DNA from 2 places in the Jeotgalibacillus sp. JSM ZJ347 genome. Region 2 is predicted to be linked to the other one. Evidence: riboswitches for the same ligand, from Rfam matches in the RefSeq annotation. Region 2 holds a riboswitch; the other holds the start of a gene.
The links. Region 2 has a riboswitch for FMN ahead of ribD (bifunctional diaminohydroxyphosphoribosylaminopyrimidine deaminase/5-amino-6-(5-phosphoribosylamino)uracil reductase RibD). Riboswitches for the same ligand answer to the same signal wherever they lie in the genome.
Positions count from the first base shown of each region.

Region 1: linked by a shared signal. The riboswitch ahead of ACH6CZ_RS07390 (ECF transporter S component) and the one ahead of ribD (bifunctional diaminohydroxyphosphoribosylaminopyrimidine deaminase/5-amino-6-(5-phosphoribosylamino)uracil reductase RibD) in region 2 are both predicted to bind FMN.

Region 1 is NZ_JBISEN010000002.1:299,775-312,312, reverse strand. It holds gene ACH6CZ_RS07400 (glycosyltransferase family protein) at 1-124, shown strand, start outside; gene ACH6CZ_RS07395 (S9 family peptidase) at 160-1,947, opposite strand; FMN riboswitch at 2,293-2,427, shown strand; gene ACH6CZ_RS07390 (ECF transporter S component) at 2,563-3,141, shown strand; gene pepT (peptidase T) at 3,220-4,446, shown strand; gene ACH6CZ_RS07380 (hypothetical protein) at 4,465-4,656, shown strand; gene ACH6CZ_RS07375 (hypothetical protein) at 4,860-5,396, opposite strand; gene ACH6CZ_RS07370 (Alp7A family actin-like protein) at 5,407-6,585, opposite strand; gene ACH6CZ_RS07365 (YIP1 family protein) at 6,916-7,527, shown strand; gene iadA (beta-aspartyl-peptidase) at 7,577-8,743, opposite strand; gene ACH6CZ_RS07355 (DEAD/DEAH box helicase) at 8,754-10,187, opposite strand; gene ACH6CZ_RS07350 (catalase) at 10,291-12,324, opposite strand; gene ACH6CZ_RS07345 (glutamate synthase subunit beta) at 12,460-12,538, opposite strand, start outside.
Region 2 is NZ_JBISEN010000001.1:564,558-577,095, forward strand. It holds gene ACH6CZ_RS02920 (CAP domain-containing protein) at 1-387, shown strand, start outside; gene ACH6CZ_RS02925 (SDR family oxidoreductase) at 575-1,348, shown strand; gene ACH6CZ_RS02930 (MATE family efflux transporter) at 1,360-2,721, opposite strand; gene ACH6CZ_RS02935 (carotenoid biosynthesis protein) at 2,824-3,576, shown strand; gene ACH6CZ_RS02940 (lysophospholipid acyltransferase family protein) at 3,573-4,277, shown strand; gene ACH6CZ_RS02945 (glycosyltransferase family 2 protein) at 4,307-5,395, shown strand; gene ACH6CZ_RS02950 (phytoene desaturase family protein) at 5,392-6,864, shown strand; gene ACH6CZ_RS02955 (undecaprenyldiphospho-muramoylpentapeptide beta-N-acetylglucosaminyltransferase) at 6,911-7,987, shown strand; gene ACH6CZ_RS02960 (SDR family oxidoreductase) at 8,078-8,725, shown strand; gene ACH6CZ_RS02965 (GNAT family N-acetyltransferase) at 8,756-9,307, opposite strand; gene ACH6CZ_RS02970 (amidohydrolase) at 9,600-10,721, opposite strand; FMN riboswitch at 10,872-11,006, shown strand; gene ribD (bifunctional diaminohydroxyphosphoribosylaminopyrimidine deaminase/5-amino-6-(5-phosphoribosylamino)uracil reductase RibD) at 11,114-12,214, shown strand; gene ribE (riboflavin synthase) at 12,215-12,538, shown strand, end outside.

The sequences.
Region 1 (12,538 bases), on a different contig from region 2:
AAAAAATTGTGATACTTGTCTGGATCAGGTGCTCTCTGAATATTCACAAGGTCAGCAGATTCTTTGGAAGATGTTTGATACACACCCGCAAGATTTCCAGCCTTCAAAGGTTACTTCTTCATAAGAAAAGGGCGGAGACAAATAGTCCCCGCCCTTTTCTTATGAATTTATATACGCGTCAAAAAACCTTAGCACTTCCTCATAAACCCTCATCTCATTCGCCTTCTTCGAAAACCCGTGCCCCTCATCATCCAATACAAGGTACTTCACATCACGACCCTTTTCTTTAAGCGCTTCAACAATCTGATCAGACTCCGCTTTCACAACACGCGGGTCCTTTGCGCCTTGGATGACGAACATTGGCTTTGTCATGGAATCCAGGTACTCAATCGGTGAATCTTTTGTGAGCCTTTCTTTATCCTCTACCGGATCGCCTACCCACTGTTTCATTACAGGCTTCCAGTGTTCAGGAACTGATTCAATAAAGCTGAACAGGTTACTTGGTCCGAAGATATCCACGACTGCTTTGAAGTAGTCTGCGTGACGACCGTGAAGAAGCAGCGCCATATAACCGCCATAGCTTCCGCCCATCAATAGGACTTTGTCGCGGTCTGCGAGTCCTTTTTTAAATAGATACTCAAGCCCTTCTATATTATCAAGGCGTGGTCCGTGTCCCCAGTCACCTTCAACCATTTTCGAGAACTTCAGGCCGTATCCGGTTGAACCGCGGAAGTTGGGTGCGAAAATGCTGTAGCCTCGGTAGACCAGGAATTGAAATAGCGAACGGAATGTTGCACGTTCTGCTGCCTGTGGTCCGCCGTGTGGCCACAGAATGACGTGACCATTGCTGTTTTCAGGTTTCGCTTTAAAGAACTGTGCTTCAATCTCCAGACCATCAAATGATTTATAAGTATGAAGCTCCGGCTCTGCCATTTCTTCTTCCTTCACACCTGGCACATTATATTTTGTCAGCTGCTTCCACTGACCGTCTTTTCTCATATAAATGTTTGCCGGTCTCACAGCCGTTCTGCCTGAGAGATAAAGGTTGCCGGAATCAGCTACCTTCAATCCTGCAATTTCAGTTGTTGGGATATCAATTTCATCTAACGTTTCTTCCTTCAAGTCAAACTGATACAACTTATCTTTTACACCTTTTTCAGCTCTGATATAAAGACTGTTTGATGATTGATCGTAGTAGACGTCATCGAAATCCTCTTTTTCAATCGCTGCAACTTTTTCAAAGGATTCGTGTTCAAGGTTAAATCGAGCCAGGTAAGAAAAATCTTCTCCGTAGTTCGTTGTAAAATAGATCAGTGTATCTGAGACAAATTCTATACCTGAAACTGTATGCTGCTCTTCACGGTCCGGGGTCAGATATACTTCCTGACCGTCTTTTTTAACGAATGCCAGCACGTATGTATTTGCATAATGTTTTACATAGACAATTGCCTGTTCATTCGGGCTTTTTGCTGTAAGGTACGTTGCTGCATCCTTTCCTTCATGGATCACCTTTTCTTCTTGTTCTTTGATGTCATAGCAATAGGATTTCAGATAAGTCTGGTCTTCTTTTGTAGAAGTAAAATACAGTCTCTCACCGTCTTTGCTCAGATTCATTCCCATATGACGTGCGCCTTCATGTGTGCGCAGCGGCTCTAAGCTGCCTCCGGTTGGCGGTACTGCATAAATCTGACCATTTTCATCACCATCCTGATCCATCACCGCAAGAATGTATCGCCCCTGCTTGTCATATGCAAGCTCTGAACAACTCTGATTATAAAAGCTGAGCGGATAGGGAAATGCATTCGGCAGATCCATCGCCCAGAGATTATATTTACCATTCAAATTTGTACTGAAAACAAGCTGCGTTTCCTCTTTATTTACTGTAAATGTCTGAATGCCAAACGTCTGAAAAAAGTTTTCGACATCAGGCTGTCTGAAGTTAATCATCTCTAAAAATCCTCCCTATTTGTTTCGTTCTCCGTAATATTCGATCAATTAATATGATAATCCTTTTTTATAGCGAAATTTAGCATTCGTTTTTCTACTATGCCATTAAGAAATATTGTATTCAAACCCCTCATTGTACTTGCACAGCCGGTGATTGGAGTGGAAGGGGGCGACTCCTGTAGCAGGAAGGGACAGGTGAGACGATCACAGCGAAGCCTGATGGCTCAGCGCCCGGCCGCGAAGTCCCCCTGAAACGGAAATCACCGGCCAGTAATACAGAGTCAAAACTTTTAAATTGAATAACCATTCACTCTACGCTATACTAAAATCCTAAACTAAATATCGTTCCATCTTCAGGGCAGGGTGAAATTCCCGACCGGCGGTAAATGTAAGAGTGAGCCCGCGAGCGAATAGGGAGCTATTTGCTGACTCCGTGAAAACCGGAGGCCGACAGTATAGTCTGGATGGGAGAAGATGGAGGCATTGATGAGGGATTTGCGTAAAGCTGACCCTTTATTTCGTGCTGAATTCTCCCTGCTGATTACGCCGAATCTGCAGGGTTTATTTGTGTACGGGTGCCGAAACTTCTGTGTGGAACGAGGACAGGAGCTACTCATGTTAAAAAACACACAACTTTTAGTTAAGCTATCCATGCTTAGCGCAGTGGCATTCTTACTGATGATGCTCAATTTTCCACTTCCGTTTTTACCGGATTTCCTGAAAATTGACTTCAGTGACGTGCCTGCTTTACTTGCAGCAATTATGTTTTCGCCAATGGCTGGTGTAATTGTTGAAGCATTAAAGAATATTTTGTACTACCTTTTTAAAGGCAGTGGCGTGCCAATTGGCGAATTGTCGAACTTTATTGCAGGCTGTGCGTTTATCCTGCCAGTCGCATTCTTTTACCACAAGCGTAAAACAAAAGGTGCACTTGCTAAAGGCCTTGTTGCAGGGACTGTATTAATGGTTCTGCTGCTTGCAGTATTGAATTACTTTTTAATTCTGCCTGCATATGCGTGGTTCTTTGGAATGGATTACATGCTTGATCCAGCTGTTAAGTTAGGATTGACAACTGGCGCAATTATTCCGTTCAACTTAATCAAATCAGCATGTGTGGCAGCACTGTTTATTCCTTTATTCGTAAAACTAAAACCGTGGATCCGTCAGCAGTCAATGCAGACAGGACCCGTTTAACAAGTAAGCACCAGCCGGGCATTTTCCTGACTGGTGCTTTTACATGCTATAATAAAGAAAAATCCTGGAGGTTGTCTCATGCAAAAGAAATTGATGGACCGTTTGATTACATATGCAAAAATCGATACACAATCTGACCCGAATTCCTCTTCAACACCATCCACTGAAAAGCAGTGGGATCTGCTTAGACATTTAGAAACAGAGCTTAAAGAAATTGGTCTTGAAGAAGTTGAAGTAGATGAATACGGATACCTGATGGCCACACTTCCTGCAAATACAGAAGGTGATATTCCAACAATCGGCTTCCTTGCCCATGTGGATACTGCAACTGATTTTACCGGGACGAATGTAAATCCACAGGTTGTTGAATATAATGGTGGAGATATTCAGTTAAATGACAAAGTAACGATGTCCCCTGCTGAGTTCCCGGAACTGAGCAAGTATAAAGGTCACACTCTGATTACCACAGACGGCACAACGCTTTTAGGCGCGGATAATAAAGCTGGTATCGCTGAGATTGTGACTGCTATGGAGCATCTGATCCAGAATCCTGAAATCAAGCATGGTAGAATTCGCGTTGCCTTTACGCCGGATGAAGAAATCGGCCGAGGCCCTCACAAGTTTGATGTGACGCGCTTTGACGCTGACTATGCCTACACAATTGATGGTGGTCCACTTGGAGAGCTTCAATATGAAAGCTTTAACGCAGCCGGTGCAAAGCTGACCATACACGGGACAAACGTCCACCCTGGCACTGCTAAAAACAAGATGGTGAACTCACTTAAGATTGCGATGGAACTGAATCAGATGCTTCCTTTAGATGAAGCACCTGAGTTTACAGCCGGTTATGAAGGATTTTTTCATTTAATGCAGATGAATGGTGATGTTGAAAAAACGGAGCTCCAATATATTATCCGTGACCATGATCGTGAGAAGTTTAAGAAACGTAAGTCTACACTGCAGCGCGCAGCAGATGAAGTAAATGCAAAGCATGGTGATGGAACTGTGGACATTACAATTGAAGATCAGTACTATAACATGCGCGAAAAGATTGAACCTGTGCGTCATATTGTGGATATTGCTGAAGAAGCAATGAATTCACTTGGTATTGATGCAATCATTGAGCCAATTCGTGGTGGTACAGATGGTTCGCAGCTATCTTATATGGGGCTGCCAACACCAAATGTTTTTACCGGCGGAGAGAACTTCCACGGGAAATTTGAGTATATCTCTGTGGATAACATGGAAAAAGCGTCTCAGGTGATTGTTGAAATCGCAAAACGTTTTCCACATGTGGATAAGTAACATCGAAAGGGGTACATTGTGGACTTAAGAAAACTTGATTTAATTTTAAGTGTGGTTTTACTGATTAATTCAATCAGAATTTTTTATTTGATTGTGACAAATGATGATCCAGTACCGTTTGATTATATGGTGTTATTTTTCTCTACTGTCGGAGCTGTTATTTTATTTATGAATAGTCGCCGCAGGAAGATGAAAGAAGAGGGTCGTTAGGAAGAATAGAATTGTTCATTTTAAAAAGGGTGGGGCTCAAGTGGTCTCATCCTTTTACGTTCCGCTGCGCTTTATATTAATTTAATAATTAGTTAAGCTTTTTCCGTGCTAATTAAAATAAATTAATTAATATTTTTATAAAATATGCAAATTAATTAATAAATTAAAAAGGAATCTATTCCAATAGATTCCTTTTTAATCATTTATTTATTCATTTTATCCAAGAAACTTCCTAAAAGATCGTCTAAGTCTTCTTCTTTTTCCTCTTCGACTTCTTCACGTTCGATTTCGATAGAGTCTATCTGATCCAGGTCGTCGAAATCAGGCTCTTTTGCAGGTTGTGCAGGCTGAGTCTCTTCAACCAGTGTTTCTTCTTCTTGCAGGTAGAGTGCTTCATCTACTGATAAAGAAGTGCTGTTCATTGATGCCAGGATCGCTGTTGCTCTGACAGGATCGTTTAGAAGCTGATAGACAATGTTACCGAGTAAGGCTTCAGAGTGTGCATGTCTGAGCCATGCCCGCTGTTCTTTGGATAGCTGTTTTGGGATTGGGACGGTAATTGTTTCTCTTTCTTTCTGCGAATGTTTACCCAGCCCTTCAAGTGCAAACTCTGCAATTTTACTTGAGAAATTTCTTTTCTCAGCTTCTTTCAGTCTTTGCAATTCCCGCAGCAAATGGTCCGGTGTATCAGAAGGCAGGCGAAATGTAATCGCCTGTCCCTTCTTGATCGACCCACTCATTTAATACACCTTATTTTGAAGCTGCTTTCGCTTCAGTTTTCTTAGGAGCAGCTTCCTTACTATTTCTGCGCACAAAGTCATTGATTAGCTTGTGATAAGCGTTTGCCATCATCCAGATGCTCTCTTTTTCGTCTTCAAAAAAGTCGATGTTATAGCCATCCAGGTTGTTGTTAAGCGTCTTCAGGTAGTCTTTTAACACCATTGAACCACCGCCGACAAAATAGCAGATCTCTGTCTGCGAATTCTTAGCCCATACGTTGCGAAGGTGACGGTATTCTTTTTTCGCAAGGTCAAGAAGGATGCGGTCAGTAATGTCATGCACACTTGTACGTGACCCTTTCACCATAATGTGGTTACGGTCATTTTTCTTTGTGATAATGTCTACTACATCTCGGCGCGTATCAAGCTCTACACCATGACGTGAGCGGATTTCTTCACGAATTGCTTCTAGTGATTCAGACACGCCGAGATTAAAGCCCTGTGCTTTGTCATCATCAACGTTACGGTTGCGGATAACAGCGATATCTGTTGATAATCCTCCGATATCCTGAATCAGGATCTGCTTGTCAATCAGGTCACGGTTAATGATTTTGCCCTCATTGTCCATAACAAGGTTAATAAACGCTGCGAATCCCTCTGGATACACTTTTACTTCTTCAAACTTGATATTTACTTTTTTACCCTGGTGCTTTGGTGTTACCAAGAATTCCACCTGGTGAACAGAACCTAAGAGCTGTGAACGGAATCCTACGTCTTTACCCTCTTTTACTTCTCTAAGAGGCAATCCTGTACCAAGTATATAAGTCGCATCAATCACGCTATTCTTTGCTTCAAAACCGCTATTTTCACGCGCTGCATCCAGTGCAATGCTTGCAAATAGCATGACAAGTGACTGATCTTCTTCTGATTTGCTGCTGCCCGGGTCAAGTTCTGTCGCATTATCACTCTTAGTTGCAAGGTTACCTACACGGTAAATTGCGTTGTTATCCTGCAGAGCAGGGGAGTGTACGCGAATATGTAAGCCATCCAGCGGATCTTTTTCGTGAAGATCTTCAATTCCGATTACCGGGCGATCCTCGCGATCTCTTGCAATGACATTCGGGATATTCAATTCATAATCTGATTGTCCAAATAAAGCTTTCACTGAATCATTACCAACATCAACTGCTGCAATTCTTGTAGTTGTCATCATTAAACCTCCTGAAAAATCTACGGATTTATTCCGCTTCCTTTAACTTTATATAATAGAAGATGAACCGTCAATCAATCTTAAGTACCGAAAAATCTGACTTGTTGTATACGTTTATGTATACTTGATTACATAAACGTATACATGCCTATATAAAAGCATGTGTACATATTTGTATACACGTTTACAATATTGTATACAACATGTTTACATTTTGTTTACAAGTATACATATTTGTATACAATGATATTTTTTCTAATTTACGGGAAAATATGAAACTATATTCCAGCTCAATCGTACTATAAATTAAGAAGAAAGGAGCATGAGAGAATGAATCCATTTTTAAATATCTGGTTTAAACCAAAGGAAACGACAAATGATGTGATCGAAAATAAAGCGGTCGGCTTCTCCATTATGCTGTTCATCTTCTCTACATACGCAAATGTCTTAGGGGGGCTTCAAGAGACAGGATTTATAGATGGATGGTCACCCTGGTTAGTAATCTTATTAGTATTACTGGCAGGACCATTGTTAGGCATCATAGGCTTTTATGTAGGAAGCTGGCTTTATACGATTGTTGGAAGATGGATGAACGGAAGCGGCTCGTTACAGGACATGAGAAAAGCAATTGGTGTAACGGCAATACCTAACCTTGTACTCATACCTGTTTATTTGATTTATATTGCACTCTATGGAGAGGTCTTTTTTCAGCGTCCTGCATGGAATGAATTCTCTACCCTGCCAGCAGTCCCTTCACTCATATTAAATTTAATTGTTCTTGTAATCGGAATCTGGAATATCGTAGTGGTTAGTAAAGCGATTGGTGTTGTACACGGATTCTCAAGTTGGAGAGGCCTCGGGGTTTCATTGATTATTGCTGTCTCATTAGGCATATTGGCAATCCCGATCATCTTTGTGATCACTGGTTTAATGCTAGCGTAAATTTTCGTGAAAAAGCGCTTCTGACAAATGAATTCAGAAGCGCTTATTGTTATTCAAAAGTACCCTTAATGACCGCCTGATTATTTCCCACCATTACCTGCCCCATAGCAAATACACTGTCGATTGAGAAATCACTTTGTTGTAAGAGTACAATATCCGCATCTTTTCCTACAGCAATTTCACCTTTTGATGATAGCTTTAAAATTTGAGCGGGGTTTTTGGTAATAACCCGAATGGCTGCAGCAAGATCAATACCTTCATCAGTAACAGCTTCACGCACTGCTTCGTATAAAGACATTACCTTGCCGAGTTGAAGCCCTATTAACTCTCCGTCCGCATTAAAATCAGGTAAACTTGCCTGACCATCGGAAGTAAAAGTGATCTGGGAAACATCTACGCCTGCCTCCAGCATTCTTTTTAAAGCTACGCTACACTTCACTTCCCCTTCTTCCAGGAATTTAGGGATTGAGCTGGTAGTGAAATCAACGTAGCCGCCTTTTTTCGCATAGTGAATTCCTGCCTCGAATAGATGAGGATTTCGGTTAATATGCGTTGGATAAAACTGTTTGATTGGTATATCTGTCGTTTCAACGACTACTTCAATCAGTGATAGATGGTCATGGCTGTCCCCTACATGGATATTAACAATACCCGCTTTGCCGGACAGCATTCCGCCGATTCTCGCGGCTGATGCAATTTTAGCAAGCTCCTGAGCAGTCGGTTGGGAGGATCGATGGTCAGATATCGCAATTTCACCCGCACCAATCACACGATCAATGAGTATTAAATCATCTTCAATCTTTCCGGTTAACGTTTTAACAGGCACCTGATAGGACCCTGTGTGTACGTAACAGGTGATGCCTTCCTCTTCAAGGGCTCTTGCCTTAGCAATCAGCGCAGGCATCGTACGCGTCGTCCCATCCGTACCAATCACACCGACAAGCGTTGTTACTCCGCCAAGTGTGGCATCAGTCAGCTGCAGCTCAGGTGTGCGTGTCCTGTAGCTGCCTTCTCCACCGCCACCTAAAATATGAACGTGGGAGTCAATAAATCCGGGTACAGCGATTTTTCCATTTGCATCAATGACATGCAGTCCAGGTGCAGTGATATCAATATGATCTTCAATCGCTGCGATTCGTTTGTCTGTAATCAGAATGTCCTTTAACCCGATGTGATCAGGGCTGTATACGTCTGCGTTTTTTATCAGTGTAAGCATAAAATCCCTCCTACTTTTTCGCAGGATATACTTTAAGTTTTTTCCCTTTGATTGTCGTTTCTTTTAAAGCGCTGATGACCTGGTGACCTTTGCCATTATGAATTTCTATAAATGAGCAGGTTGGTTCAATCGTGATAATGCCGATATCGGCTGCAGTTACACCATCTATTGCAGTGATTGTTCCTACAAAATCTCCTGCTCTCAGCTTTTTCTTCTTACCGCCATTCACATAGATCTTCAGTATATCTTCACTCACTTTTTCAATGGCCGCAGTTTTACGTTCCTGTTGTTCTTCCATTTTCGCCCAGAAAGCACCGATGTCAGCAGGTGGCACTGCATGTAACTCTGTCAGATCTGCATTTGTATAGTCCAAAATTGCTGCAAGGCGGTCGTCTTCACGACCAGACTCTACAAATGAGATCACTTTTCCGCTATGTCCTGCTCTTCCGGTTCTGCCGCTTCTATGCGTATAAGAAGGAAGTTCAAGCGGAATATCATAGTTGAGGACTAATGAGACATTCGCAACATCAATTCCGCGCGCAGCTATGTCTGTCGCGATTAAATAACGGAAGTCTCCGCGTTTAAATTCATTCATGACGTCAAAACGTTCTTCCTGCACCATGCCACCATGAATCTTATCGCATGAATACCCTGCACGGTCCAGCCGCTCCGTTAATTCATCTGTCCGGTCCTGTGTACGGCAGAAAATCATACATGTATCCGGGTTCTCACTCATAGTGACCTGTTTTAAAAGCTCAAATTTCTGCTTTTCTTCCATTTTCATATAAAAATGCTGAATCAGATCCTCCACCTTGTGCTGAGAGTCGATTTCGAAGCGCTCAGGCGTTTTTAACCACTTAGCAGCCAATGACTCTACTTCTTCTGAGAAAGTCGCTGAGAAGAGCGCTGTAAGCCTCTCTTTTGGCATGAAAGCCATAATCGCTTCTACCTGTTCGATAAATCCTCTATTAAAAAGTTCATCTGCTTCATCAATGATCACATATTTTAATTTTGATGGATCAAATGTGCCTTTTTCTAAATGATCCAGCAGCCTTCCCGGCGTTCCGGAAATCATATGCGTTTTCTGCTTGAGTTCAAGTTTTTGTTTGGCAAAAGACTGTCTGCCATATAAGGCAGCCGCTTTCAGACGTTTAAAACGGCCGATTGCGAGTGCATCAAGACGAACCTGATCTGCAAGTTCGCGGGTGGGCGTAATAATAAGCGCCTGAGGCTTATTCTCTTCCCAGATGACTTCATCGCAAATCGGGATCGCATAAGCAGCTGTTTTACCGCTTCCTGTCTGTGCTTTAGCCATCAGATCGTGCCCGGCTTTTAATGCAGGAATCACCTGTTCTTGTACTTCTGTTGGTGCTGTATATGAAAGCTTCTCAAGTGCTTCTATGATGGAAGGGCTGAGATTAAATTGTTGCCAGTTGTTTGTCATGTGTTGCTCCTTTATTGAGTGATGCTGTTTAGTATACCACGTGGTGAACAGAAAAAACTGCCCGTCACCTGATTAGATGCGGGCAGTATGATCACACATTTAGTTATACTTCACGACTCCAATGACGGTGCGCTTTGATCGCTTCAACAAATGAATGTGTAAAGCTATCTGCATCATTACCGTGGATGACACCAGGGCTGTTTGCAATATCGTTGGCTTCAAGCCACTTTGTTCCTTCATGCGTTGCACCAATTGGCTTAAAGTGCATGAACGCTTCATTCAGGAAGTATGAAGTCGTCTGAACAAATTTTTTGCTGAGGTCCTTACCACCTACTGCGTATAGTGCATCATAGAGTACTGAATCAGCAGTCAGGAAAGTCTGATCCACTTTCAGTTCAGAACCGTCTGCACCTTTCAGCACACCCATCGATTCACTGACGATTTCAACTTCTGCACCTTCTCCTTCAAGCTTTTCAATGATCGAAGGTACATTACCTTCAAAACCATCTCCGGCGATCAGCAATACTTTGCGCGTTGCTGCAGATTTAACCGTATTTTCCTGACTCAGTGCAGGTGAGGATTTGGTTACTCCTGTATCACTGCCTGACGGAGCGTCAATACCGATGTTGTTCGCCACTTCAGTCGCAAGCTCCATGCTTACATTTGCAAACATATCCACTACCTGACGGCGTACCGATTCACTCTCACACTTTCCAAGCTCAAAGCTGAATGCGTTTTTGATATGTTCTTTTTCAGGTGCACTCATACTGTTCCAGAATAGTGTTGCCTGGGAGAAATGATCTTTAAAGCTTTCGCTTCTTGCACGGACTTTACGTCCTTCCATCTTCTCCTGATAGTGTTCAAAGCCGCCTTCTTCCGGTGATGCAGGCTCAGGTGTATTGTTTGCAAGTGAGTTTTTATGGTAAGCCACTTTGCCTTTATTAATCGTTTGTCTGCCATAGCCATCCCGCTGATTGTTAAAGAACGGGCAGACAGGACGGTTGATCGGAAGTTCATGGAAGTTAGGACCTCCGAGGCGGATCAGCTGCGTATCTGTATACGAGAATAGACGTCCTTGAAGCAATGGGTCATTTGTAAAATCAATTCCTGGTACAAGGTGTCCAGGGTGAAAGGCAACCTGTTCAGTTTCGGCAAAGAAATTATCAGGATTGCGATTCAGTGTCATCTTACCAACGATTCGTACCGGTACATCTTCCTCAGGCCAAAGCTTAGTCGGATCCAGCACATCAAAATCAAATTTGAATTCATCTTCCTCAGAAATCAGCTGAACACCAAGCTCGTATTCAGGATAGTCACCGTTTTCAATTGACTCAAACAGATCCGCCTTATGGAAGTCAGGATTTTTACCGTTCAGCTTTTGCGCTTCATCCCATACAACAGAATGTGTACCGAGTACAGGCTTCCAGTGGAATTTTACAAAATGCGCTTTCCCTTCAGCATTTACGAAGCGGAATGTATGAACGCCAAAGCCTTCCATCATACGATAGCTCCGTGGAATCGCACGGTCTGACATTGTCCACATCACCATATGGGCAGATTCCTGATTATTTGCTACGAAATCCCAAAATGTATCGTGGGCAGAAGCTGCCTGCGGAATTTCATTATGTGGCTCAGGTTTTACCGCATGAACAAGATCCGGGAATTTGATTGCATCCTGAATAAAGAAAACAGGAATATTGTTTCCTACAAGGTCATAATTCCCTTCATCTGTATAAAATTTTGTAGAAAAGCCCCGCGCATCACGCGCAAGGTCTGCTGATCCTTTTGATCCTGCTACTGTTGAAAAACGGACGAATACAGGTGTTGTCCTTGAAGTATCTGTTAAAAAACCGGCCTTCGTTACGTCTTCAAGTGATTCATATAATTTAAACTCACCGTGGGCACCTGATCCTCTGGCATGCACAATTCGCTCAGGAATACGCTCATGGTCAAAGTGGGTCATTTTTTCTCTGAACTGAAAGTCTTCAAGAAGGGTTGGTCCTCTGACACCCGCCTTTAGTGAGAATTCGTCTTCTGATATCTTAAGCCCCTGATTGGTTGTCATCTTTTTACCGGAGTCATCTGTTTTGAACTGTTCGAGCTGCTGCTGCTTTTTGTTCGGATTTTCGTTACTCAATGTAGTTCCTCCTTATGTAAATTTGTGATGAAACTGCCTTTATCTGTTTCCCTATTAGTTGTTTCGACAAACAGTTTTTTGCGAAAAATTTCAAAAATAAAAAACACCCCACTTCAAAAGTGAGGTGCCTGCTATTTAAGGTAATACCGTCGAGCCCATGAGGTAGCGGTCGCATTCGCGTGCTGCTTCACGGCCTTCGTTGATTGCCCAGACA
Region 2 (12,538 bases):
GCTAATGAGCTTGGAAGTTTTGAAGCTCAGGTAATTGAATTAACAAATCAGGAAAGAAGTAAATATGGTTTGCCGGCATTACAGGCAGACACTGAGCTTTCAGCAGTTGCAGAAGAAAAGTCTGCTGATATGGCGAGAAATCAATATTTCTCTCATACGAGTCCAACTTACGGTTCACCATTTGATATGATGAAATCTTACGGAATTAACTACCGTTCAGCAGGTGAAAATATTGCGATGGGTCAGCAGACACCGGAGCAGGTTGTAACTGCGTGGATGAACAGTGAAGGACACCGTCAAAATATTTTAAGCACTTCATATACTCACATAGGTGTTGGATATATTGAGAACGGTAATTATTGGACTCAAATGTTTATTGGTAAATAAATTATATTTCAAAAAAACTCTCCTAGTATGGAGAGTTTTTTTGATTCATTTTTTTTCTAAACAAATTGATTGATGCCGAAATTACTTTGATAAGTACAGGTATTTTTGATTAAAAAGGTTTATATTTGCTTTCCGCAAACATTTATCCATACAATAATAGTAATTAAATCGTGTGGAGTTGAAGCCAATGGATAAAACAGTATTAATTACTGGCGGTACTAAGGGAATTGGGAAATACACTGCAAAATTTCTTGCTTCCAGTGGATATCGCATTATCGTGAATTACAGGTCAAATGATGAAGAGGCAATTGAATTTGCGTCTGAACTCAGTCAGATCAGCCGTCAGTCGTGTTCAGCAATTAAAGCTGACATTGCCTCAAAAGAAGGCAGTTTATCATTAATTAATCAATTAAATGACAAAGGGATTCAACATATTGATGTGTTGATTCATAATGCAGGACCTTACATTGCTGAAAGAAAAAAAATGACCGAATACTCCTTTGAAGAATGGGACCATATGATCAATGGCAATTTAAATGCAGTATTTTACTTATCGAGACATATAGTTCCCCTGATGAGAGAAAATCAATGGGGGAGATTAATTATGTTTGGATATGACCGCGTCGATACTGCTCCCGGGTGGGTTTACCGCTCAGCATTCGCTTCAGCAAAAAGCGGGCTTGCTTCGCTAACTAAAACGATCGCATTAGAAGAGGCTGAAAACGGCATTACTGCAAATATGATTTGCCCGGGCGATATTGAAGGCGCCTGGAAAGAACTCGGCATTAAAGATGCTGCCGGTTCTGGTGACCATGAAAATCCAGTCGGAAGACCAGGCAGTGGAGAAGATATTGCAAGGGTGCTTTCATTTCTGATTCATGAAGATTCGGGATTTATCACTGGGGCGATTATTCCTGTCACAGGCGGTAAAGATGTATTAGGCAAGATCTATAGAAAATAGAAAGCTCCCGGTTAATGACCGGGAGCTGCCTTCATTTTATTCCGCTGGATGATGACCATCCTGATTGTCAGTGTAATTGCCCCTGCTGTAAGTCCGGCAATTAAACCGATCCAGTATCCAAAGTATGCCCATTCGGTATAATTTGCTAATACATACCCAACCGGCAGGCCAATCACCCAGTATGAGATCATCGTCATAATGAGTGTTATATTGACGTCTTTATATCCTCTTAACACTCCCTGCACGGGTGCCTGAATTGCATCAGATAACTGGAATAATACTGCAAATATCAGAAACTGTGCCGTAAGACTGATTACCTGCTGATCCGTTACATAAATACCTGCAACAGCGTCTCTGAATATAAATGTCAGTACACCGCCAGTTGCAGCAATGAGTACAGCAATTGACACACCCATATAACTATAAGTTCTTGCATCTTTCATTCTGCCTGCCCCTGCTTCAAATCCAACGACAATTGTGAGCGCCATTGATATACTAAGAGGAATCATATATAAGAATGATGAGAAATTAATAGCTGCCTGATGAGCAGCGATAACCTCCGTCGTATAAACACTCATGAATAGCGTGACAGCAGAGAAAATGCTTGTTTCGAAAAAAATGGAAAACCCGATCGGAATACCAATGATCAAAATTTCTTTCCATTTTGTAAAGTCAGCTTTTACCTTGTTCCTGAATACATGATATTCGCTGAATGGACGGTTTCGGTGTACGATGACAATTGAAATGATACAGATCAGCCAGTAAGTAATTGCTGAAGCTACACCTGCACCTACACCCCCAAGAGCGGGTAAACCGAGCTTTCCGAAAATGAGAATATAATTAAATACAACATTAAGTGGCAGAGACATAAGCGTTACATACATCGTCACTCTGGTAAAACCCAGCGCATCTATAAAAGAGCGTAAGACATTGTAGACGAACAAGGGGATGATCCCTGCAGCGAGCGCAGCCAGATAAAGACCTGCAACTCTGCGGACTTCATTTTCTATATTCATCACAGAGAGAATGGGGTTAACCGCAATCAAACCGACGATTAAAATAAGGACTGCCATAATAATTGCCAAGTACACACCCTGAATGACTGTGTTTTTTACATACATTTCTTTTTTTCCGCCAATTAACTGTGCGACAATAGGCGTTACTGCAAGCAGGATACCGGATAGTCCGGTAAATACCGGCATCCAGAGTGAGGACCCGATTGCCACACCTGCAAGATCCGCGGTTGAGTATTGTCCTGACATAATCGTGTCAAAGAAATTCATGGCAAATAAGCCTAGTTGAGTGACAAGGATCGGGATCAGAATAATTGAAAACTGTTTCAGCTTTTGTTTCAAATTAAATGTTTGCTCCATAAAAAACCGGCTCTCTTTCTGTTACACCTGAAGTGACTGGTATTTTAAACCTCAGAGCATTATAACATAACAAACTATCGAAAAGGTCTGGAAGGTGATTGAATGAATATTGTCTGGAAGGTTTTTTTAGTGTGGTACGGAATAGGTGTTATATTAGTTGCATTTGACTTGTTGCCTCCATTTCTGGAGTGGGCAAATGCAGTATTTTTATATTTGGCAGGCATTCTGTCTATTTATTATGGAATGAAGGTCCTGGGTAATCTGCGAGGATTAATCATTAGCATAGTGATTATGGCATTTACTATGTGGGCTGAATCGCTTGGTGTAAAATATGGCATCATCTTTGGGGCGTATCATTACGAACAGGATTTTGGCATACAGGTTTTCGGGGTTCCACTTACAATCGGGTTTGCCTGGGTCATGGTCATATTTACTTCACTCAGTTTAATGACCGGTTTACTGGAGCAGCCAAAAAGCCTGTTAAAAGGCCTCGGCTTTGCATTTGTCACATCTCTTTTAGCAGTTTGTATGGATTTAATCATAGATCCCGTTGCTTATCAGGCAAAGCAGTACTGGGTTTGGGATGATACTGGCCCTTATTATGATATACCGACACAGAATTTTATCGCCTGGTTTTATGTATCATTTATTATTCAAATCATTGTTTATTTTATGGCGGCTCCACCATCTGATGAAACATGGACTAAACGCACAAATTGGCTGTATTTCCTGATGATTATTATGTTTGTTGTCACTGCGTTTGTATATCAGCTGTATTTTGCTATTTTTGCAACTGCAGCAGGGCTTCTGATCACATATCTCATTTATTCAGTGATGAAAAGGAGAGTCCGATGAACAATAAATCTTCGAGAACTGAATATATGCTTGGAAAGTATTTAACATGGCAATTGAAGAAACATTTTTACAGGGTTTATATCCACAATCAGCATCAGCCCTCTGATCAAGCGAAACTATATATTATGAATCATTCGAGCTGGTGGGATGGTTTAATTGTTTTTTATCTTAACCGGTATTTAATAAATGAAGACGCCTACGCCATGATGAGTAAAGATGGGATTGAGAAGTTTACTTTTTTCTCAAAGATCGGTGCATTTCCGGTTGATCCTGATTCACCAAAATCCCTGATCAGAAGCTTGCAGTTCGCTGATCAGTTATTGAAAGAAAAAAAATCTGTATGGATTTTTCCGCAGGGTAAAGAAGAGCATCAGGATAAACGTCCGCTTTCATTTATGAATGGTCCTGCATATCTGGCAGAAAAAAATCCGGAAGCAGAGATTATTCCGGTTTCAGCCAGTTATACTTTTCGTCACGACCAGCGGCCTGAGCTATTTATCTCAATAGGGGCTTCGATTAAACCTGAAAAGATAAACAGTCTCGATAGAACAGAAAAAAGTAGTGTTCTACGGCAGTCACTTGAGCAATCTTTGGATCTGATGAAGGCAGATATCATTAATGAGGACTTGAGTCGATATAAAGAATTCGTTAAAGGTTTTAAAACATCTAGTGAATGGCTGGAGGTTTTTAAAAGAAAGTAGGTTTGAAACGGCTGAAGGAGGACTGTGACGTGGCTGCTTATGTGTGTATTTTATTGATCTTTTTATTTCTGACAATCCTTAATATTGTTACGATGCCAAGATTAAAGGACAGAATGGATGACCATTCGGCTAAAGTCTCCTTTTTAATTCCGATGAGAAATGAAGAGGACAATGCAGCGGGAATCATTCAATCCATATTAGATAGTTCCTACTCAAACAAAGAAATTATCGTGTTAAATGACCACTCTGAAGATCGGACTGAAAGCATATTAGCGCAGTTCCGCAGTGAAATTAAAATTATTCAGGGAAATCCGTTGCCTGAGCAATGGGTGGGGAAAGTGTATGCTTGTCATCAGTTAAGCAAAGAGGCAACAGGGGACTACCTCTGTTTCATTGATGCGGATGTGAGAATGGAGCCGGATGCAGTGTCAAAAGCACTTCATCTTCTAAAAAAACGTAAAGCCGGCCTCATTACGGGATTTCCCCAGTTTCCGACGAAAACGTTTCTAGCAAAGCTACTCGTTCCACTGCAGCATTTTTTCGTATTTTTTCATTTACCTAATGCTGTAGCTAATCTGTCAACAAAACCTGCATTTACTGCAGCTCACGGCGCATTTATGTTATTTGATAAAAGTGCTTATCTGGATTCAGGGGGGCATGCAACCGTCAGAAATTCGCTGGTGGAGGATATTCATCTGACAAGGGTTTTAAAGCGGAATGGTTACAGGTGTATATTAAGCAATATCACGAATTCAGTTTCATGTGATATGTATGAGACAAATGCAGAAGTATGGGAAGGGTTTACTAAAAACATCTTCACCGGACTCGGACGATCTATTCTTGTAGCGGTGATTGTCGCATTGTTTTATATCAGCTTTTATTTTTTCCCGCTTGTCAGCTTCATATACGGATTGATCGGTCAGGAATGGCTGTGGTGTCTTCCGTTGCTCATCATCTATTTACAGACGTTTTTAATCGATGTAGCCACCGGCCAGTCAAAACTTCACTTTTTTCTCATGCCTTTATCTGCAATCGCATTAGTCATTCTTTTGTTTACTGCAGCAATTAAAGGGATAAGCGGCAGTGGTTATACGTGGAAGGGGAGAATCTACAGATGAAAGAGATTTGTATCGTCGGAGCAGGTCTTGGAGGACTCGCATCTGCGATCAGACTACAGTCTAAAGGTTATCAGGTGACGATTATTGAAAAAAACAGACATCCTGGCGGAAAAATGATGCCCGTTAAAATGGAAGATTACCATTTTGACTTTGGACCAAATACCATTACAATGCCCTGGGTTTTTGAAAATGTTCTGAACGAAACCGGATTCGATCTGAAAGACTACCTGTCTTTTATCAGACTTGAGCGTCATACAAAAAACGTTTTTTCAGACGGGTCTGTTTTTATACAATCGGTTCACCCTGACGAAATGATCAAACAGCTCGCTGAAATTGACCCTGAAGCTGCACCAGTATACTGGGATTACTTAAAGGAAATCGAACGGCTGTATAAAATCTCTGAAAAGGCTTTTTTCCCAAAAGCCATTACTTCACTGAAAGATTTTATGGACCCTCACACGGCAAAAGCGTTTATGCGTGTGAGACCGTTTGAAAAACTGGCTTATTTTAACCAGAAATACTTCACAAACCCTAATCTGCAAAAGGTGTTTAACCGCTATGCTACATATATTGGTTCGTCCCCTTATCAAAGCCCTGCAACGTTTGCGATGATTGGATACCTTGAAATGGTGTCAGGTGTTTTTACCGTAAAAGGTGGAAACACAAAAATTGCTGAGGCATATGATGACGTATTTAAAAAACTTGGTGGCACAATTATCTACAATGAAACCGTTAAGGAACTGATGATACAAGACAAAATTGCATATGCGTTAAAAACAGACAGCGGACGAACTTTTGAATTCGATCATATTGTGATTAACGGCGATTATGTCACTTCCACAAAAAATCTGATTAAAGAATTTGATCGTCCAGGCTTACCGGATCATAAGCTTGATCAATATGAACCTTCAATTTCTGCTTTTGTGATTCTGGCAGGTCTGAAGGAATTTCAGCCTGACATTCATCATCATCAGGTCTATTTTACTGAGGATTATCATCAGGAATTTGAAGATATTTTCAAACATAAAAAAATGCCTGATGATCCAACAATCTATATCAGCCACAGTGCTTTTACAGACAGAACCGTAACCAAAGGGAGTAACTTATTTATTCTGGTCAATGCACCGGCCGCAAATATACCTGATATTCATTCATATAAAGAAAAGGTTTACCGTACACTTGAAAAAAAGGGGATTCCAATTTGCGAACAGCTTGAATGTGAGAAAGTATTTACACCTGATACACTGAAACATTTATTCCATGCATATAAAGGGTCAATCTATGGTATTTCATCCAACTCAATGAAAGATGCTTTTTTAAGACCGGGGAATAAGAGTAAATTTATTCACAACCTATATTATACCGGCGGGTCTACTCACCCGGGTGGAGGTTCTCCAATGGTCGTGATGAGTGGGTTGAATGTAGCAGATTCAATCATAAAGGGAAACGGCTCTTTTCGTTTCGAATGATTCAGGTATAATAGATGGGTAATGAACTTTTAGATTGGAGTATCACATGAATAAAATATTATTTACCGGAGGAGGATCCGCAGGTCACGTCTCTGTGAACACTGCACTCATCCCTGAATTTCTGAAAAATAAATGGCAGGTTTCCTATATGGGTTCACATGATGGAATTGAAAAAGAGATTATAACTGAAAAATTCCCGGATGTTCCCTATCACGGGATCTCAAGTGGGAAATTAAGAAGATATTTCTCTATGAAAAACTTTACAGACCCTTTCCGTGTGCTAGCAGGAACTGTACAAGCCTACTTAAAAATTAAAAAAATCAAGCCTGATGTGATTTTTTCAAAAGGTGGATTTGTTTCTGTTCCGGTGTTACTTGCAGCTAAAATGGCTGGTGTGCCAGTGGCGATTCATGAATCTGATGTAACACCGGGACTAGCAAATAAGCTGGCTATGCCTTTTGCAACTAAAATTTACACTACTTTTAAAGAAACACTTCAATATGTCCCTGCAGAAAAATCCACGTGTGCAGGAGCCATAATCCGTGAGGAGCTTTTCAGCGGAACAAGAGAAAAAGGCATGACGTTTGCCGGACTTAATCAGAAAAAACCAGTTATTTTGATTATGGGTGGAAGTCTTGGTGCAAAAGGAATCAATGACACCGTACGTAATGCACTTCCTGAATTAATTGAACATTATTCAATTATACATCTATGTGGAAAAGGGAATGTAATCGAACATGATCATCCGGACTACATTCAATATGAATTTGTTTCAAACGAATTACCTGACCTGATTGCTGCATCTGATTTAGTCATTTCAAGAGCGGGTTCTAACTCTATATTTGAATTTCTGGCATTAAAAAAACCGATGATCCTGATTCCGCTATCAAAAGAAGCGAGCAGGGGAGACCAGATATTAAATGCAAACTCATTTGTTCAGCAGGGGTTCGCATTAAAGCTTGAAGAAGAAGAATTAACGACTGAAACACTGCTGACTGCTGTCAGACAGTTAAGAGATCAGCAGTGGACAATGATTGAAAAAATGGATGAAGCACCAACATCTTATACGATCAGTCAGATGGCTGAAGAAATTACCCGGTTATCTAAAAACAGCGGACATTAACTTGTCTGCTGTTTTTTGTATCAGATCAGCTGTTTATGTAGATTCAGATCGGGAAAAGAAAAGCATTATATGAATTGGAGGAATTATGTGATGGATGTTTTAGTAATAGGAGCAAATGGTACAACCGGAAGACTGACAATTGATAAGCTGGCAAAAAGAAATAAATATTATGCAAGAGGCATGGTCAGAAAGGAATCACAGTTTGAAGAAATTGAAAAGCTGGGAGGGCTGCCTGTACTCGGCGACCTCGAAGGTGATTTTGAAAAAGCATTTGATGAAGTCGATGCGGTGATTTTTGCAGCCGGGTCAGGTGGTCATACCGGACCTGAGAAGACTAAGTCTGTAGATGAAGAAGGAGCGATCAAAGCAATTGATCTGGCCGTTGAAAAAGGAGTAAAAAAATTCGTCATGCTAAGTGCGATTGGCGCAGGTGATTTATCATCCATGGACATAGGTGATGATATGAAAGCTTATTATGAAGCGAAACACGCAGCTGATCAGCATCTCGAAAAAAGCGGATTAAATTATTCAATTATCAGACCCGGGCTGCTGACTGACGAAAAAGGGACAGGTAAAATCAGAGCTGCTGAAGTGCTTATTGACCGGCAGGGTGATATTACGAGAAGCGATGTGGCGGAAGTGCTGGTTTTGGCACTCGACCATGAGAACCTGAACAATAAAGCGGTTGAAATTTTAAATGATGAAGAGGATATGATCACCGCTTTAAATAGAGCATAAAAAAAATCACCGGGCAAACGTCCGGTGATTTTATGCTTCGAGTGCATCTTCAGTTTCATCATGAGTACGCATATGGACAAGTGTATATAAGTCTTTTGAAATGACATACAGATTAAAGAGATTCTCATTTTTATTAATTTCATCATATAAAGCTTTATTCATTTCATTGGCAGAGACTACATAAGGCAATTTTTCAGCAGCTTTTTGTGATCTCAGGTTTGTTTTTCTGATTCTCAGATAGACATTTTCAATTCCAAGTTCATAAAAGAGCTCATTAAAAAAAACTTCTTTTGCAGCCTGATTATAACCCAGGCCGTGATACGGCTTTCCTAGCCAGGTGCCTAAAAACCCGCTATGATTGTGCACGTCAAATAAGCTGATCGTACCAGCAGGATTTCCCCATTCATCAAGAATTGTCCGTGAAATCACTTCTCCACGTTCTTCTGCCTCAATCATTTGCTTAATCATGAACATTAATTCTTCAGACGATGATGCTTTTTGTCTGACATATGGGAATACGTCGGGATGTGTCATTAATTCAAACAGCGCCTGGCTTTCGTGTACGTCACGTTTTTTTATCATGGTTTTGCCCTCCAAAAAAGGGCAGTATCCTAAACGGACCTGTAGAACACCACCCTCGAAATTTTTCATTGCGTTCATAAAAAATTTCGGGGTGGGAATCGAACCCACTAGAACCAGCTGGTCAGCTGGTGGCGCACCATTTGCCTTCCCTCCATAACAGACTCATATGACAGTCTTATGGCATCTTTGTATTGTAAACTTATTCAGTTTCTTCTACATCTTTGCATCTAAATCATACAAAATTTTAATTGGTTTGAGAATAGTTTTTTTGCCTTATTTAAAAATATTTTTTTCACACCTGATAGACGATTTCACCTTTTATCATCGTGAATACAGGAGAGGACATAAAATGAAGTGGATGCTCGCTCCACAAGACCAGATCAGCTTCTTTGCCAGGCTCGATACTGCCGATTTTCTGATCAATTCCAAGGTTGCGGGCAGGGTTAATGGTAATCGCTTCAAGTGCAGCCTGAATGGACAAACCCTCTCTGACGGCGATCGCTGCACATACGTTCAAATATTGTATAGGTGTATAAGGGTGATCTGTCGTAATGGAGACTTCAATTCCGGCGTCAGATAAAACCTGATAGGTTTTCCACGATTTATTTCTCAGCTCAACCTTTGACTTGCGTGTGAATGTTGGTCCTACACAAACCTTAGCCCCTGAGCGCTTCACTTCTTCTGTGATCAAATGTCCTTCAGTGCAATGTTCGATTCGCAGATCAAGGTCAAACTCTTCTGCCAGTCGGATGGCTGTTACAATATCATCAGCACGGTGAGCATGAATCCTTACAGGAATCTCCCTGTTTAAAGCTTTTTGAAGGGCACTGAGACGAAGGTCATTTGTTCCTTCAAAGTTTTTTGCCAGATACAGCTGTTCTCTTAACATACCCATAATACCCATTCGTGTAATAGAATCATTTGAACCGTTGGAATGCATCCGTTTCGGGTTTTCACCAAGTGCCATTTTAAGCCCGGATTCCGGATTCACAATCATTGATTGTACGGTTTTCCCGTCAGTCTTAATAATGGCTGTGATTCCTCCGATAACATTCGCACTTCCCGGCAGTATATTCACCGTCGTCACCCCGTGTGAACGGGCATTGAAAAAGCCTTCATCGAGAGGATATACCCCGTCAATTGCACGTATATGCGGGGTCATCGGCTCAATTGATTCATTTGCATCATTGCCAGCCCAGCCGGTACCTTCATCATACAGGCCAAGGTGCGTATGCACATCTATTAACCCCGGTGTTAAATGCTGCCCGGAGCAATCAATCACCTTTGCATCAACATGACCTGAAATTGTATCATTCACTTCTTTGATGATCCCGTTTTCTATTAATACATCACCGTATTGAATCATTGAAGCAGTAATTGGATAAACGACTGCATCCTTGAGCAAAACCTTCATATGACAGCCCTCCTTAAAGAATTGTTTATACTTTAATTCTACTTTAATCAATATAAAGAGAAAAGAATTTTCAGAAAGAATGCCGTATTGAACACTGTTTCCTTTACAAATGTAAGCGAAATCCGACATAATAGTAAGACAATAGTATAACGTACCTTTCGGGGCAGGGTGAAATTCCCTACCGGCGGTGATGAGCAGCTGCTCTTAGTCCGTGACCCGGTGTTACCGGTGGATTTGGTGAAACTCCAAAGCCGACAGTTAAAGTCTGGATGGGAGAAAGGAATTGCGTTTATCAGAAATGTTGAACGCTTATTTCGTCATGAACAAACTCCCGTATAAAGCGGGAGTTTTTTGTATTTATCCCTCAAGTTACGTATGGGCGTTACAGGGAGATGATATTTTTGTATAAAAAATGGATGAAAACTGCAATTAGTCTTGCTGTGGCTGCACAGGGTCAGACTACTCCTAATCCTGCTGTAGGTAGTGTTGTGGTAAAAGATGGAAAAATCGTTGGAATGGGTGCTCACCTGAAGGCTGGTGAAGCGCATGCGGAAGTTCATGCCCTTCAGATGGCTGGAGACAATGCAAAAGGTGCTACGATCTATGTAACGCTTGAGCCATGTTCCCATTATGGTAAAACACCACCTTGTGCCGACCTGATCATTGAAAAGGAAATAAAAACAGTTGTGATCGGTAGTACGGATCCGAACCCTAAAGTTTCGGGGAGAGGCATTAAAAGGTTAAGAGATGCCGGTATAGAAGTGATTACCGGGGTCTGTCAACCGGAAACTGATTCTCTGAATGAATACTTTTTTTATGCCATGAAGCATAAAAAGCCATTTGTCACACTAAAAACAGCTATGTCTCTTGATGGAAAAACAGCTACAAATTCCGGTCACAGCAAATGGGTGACTGGTCCGGAAGCAAGAGAAGATGTTCATCGTGACAGACACCTGCATGATGCCATTCTGGTCGGGGTGAATACAGTTAAATATGATAACCCTTCATTAACTGTCAGGCTTCCTTCAGGTGGCGTCTCCCCGACTAGGATAGTGCTTGATACGCACCTTTCAATTCCTCTTCATTCTAAGCTGCTGCATGACGAAAAATCACCAGTTCACATCATATGCGGCAACAATGCAGACAGCCATCTGGAACGTGAATTGAATCATCTTAAAGATGTAACTATCCATAGGATGGATGAAGGCACCATTCAAATTCAGCCGGTTCTGACTTATCTGTTCGAGCAGAATATTCATTCGGTATATGTTGAAGGAGGAAGTGAAATTCACGCCTCATTCATACATTCAAAAGCGGTTAACCGCTTTATCACGTATATTGCACCGAAGATGATTACCGGTCAGCGTGCGAAAGGAGTCATCGGAGGGTTGGGGATTGAGCAAATGGATGAAGCCATCAACGTGAGAATCGAACGGACAGACATGATTGGATCTGACCTTAAGATCATCGCAAGTCCAAAGGGAGATGAATAAATGTTTACTGGTTTAATTGAAGAGGTTGGGACAGTTCACAACCTTCAAAGAGGCAGGAATTCAATGATCCTGACGATTGAATCCCATAAAATTCTTGATGACGCTAAGATCGGAGACAGCATTTCGATTAACGGCGTATGTCTGACCGTTACTGACCTGGCATCTCATCAGTTTTCAGTGGATGTCATGCCGGAAACGATGAAATCTACAACATTACACGAATTAAAGAAAGGATCGAAGGTTAACCTTGAACGCGCGATGGCTGCCGGGGGACGATTTGGCGGGCACTTTGTCAGTGGACACGTAGACGGTACAGGAGTCATC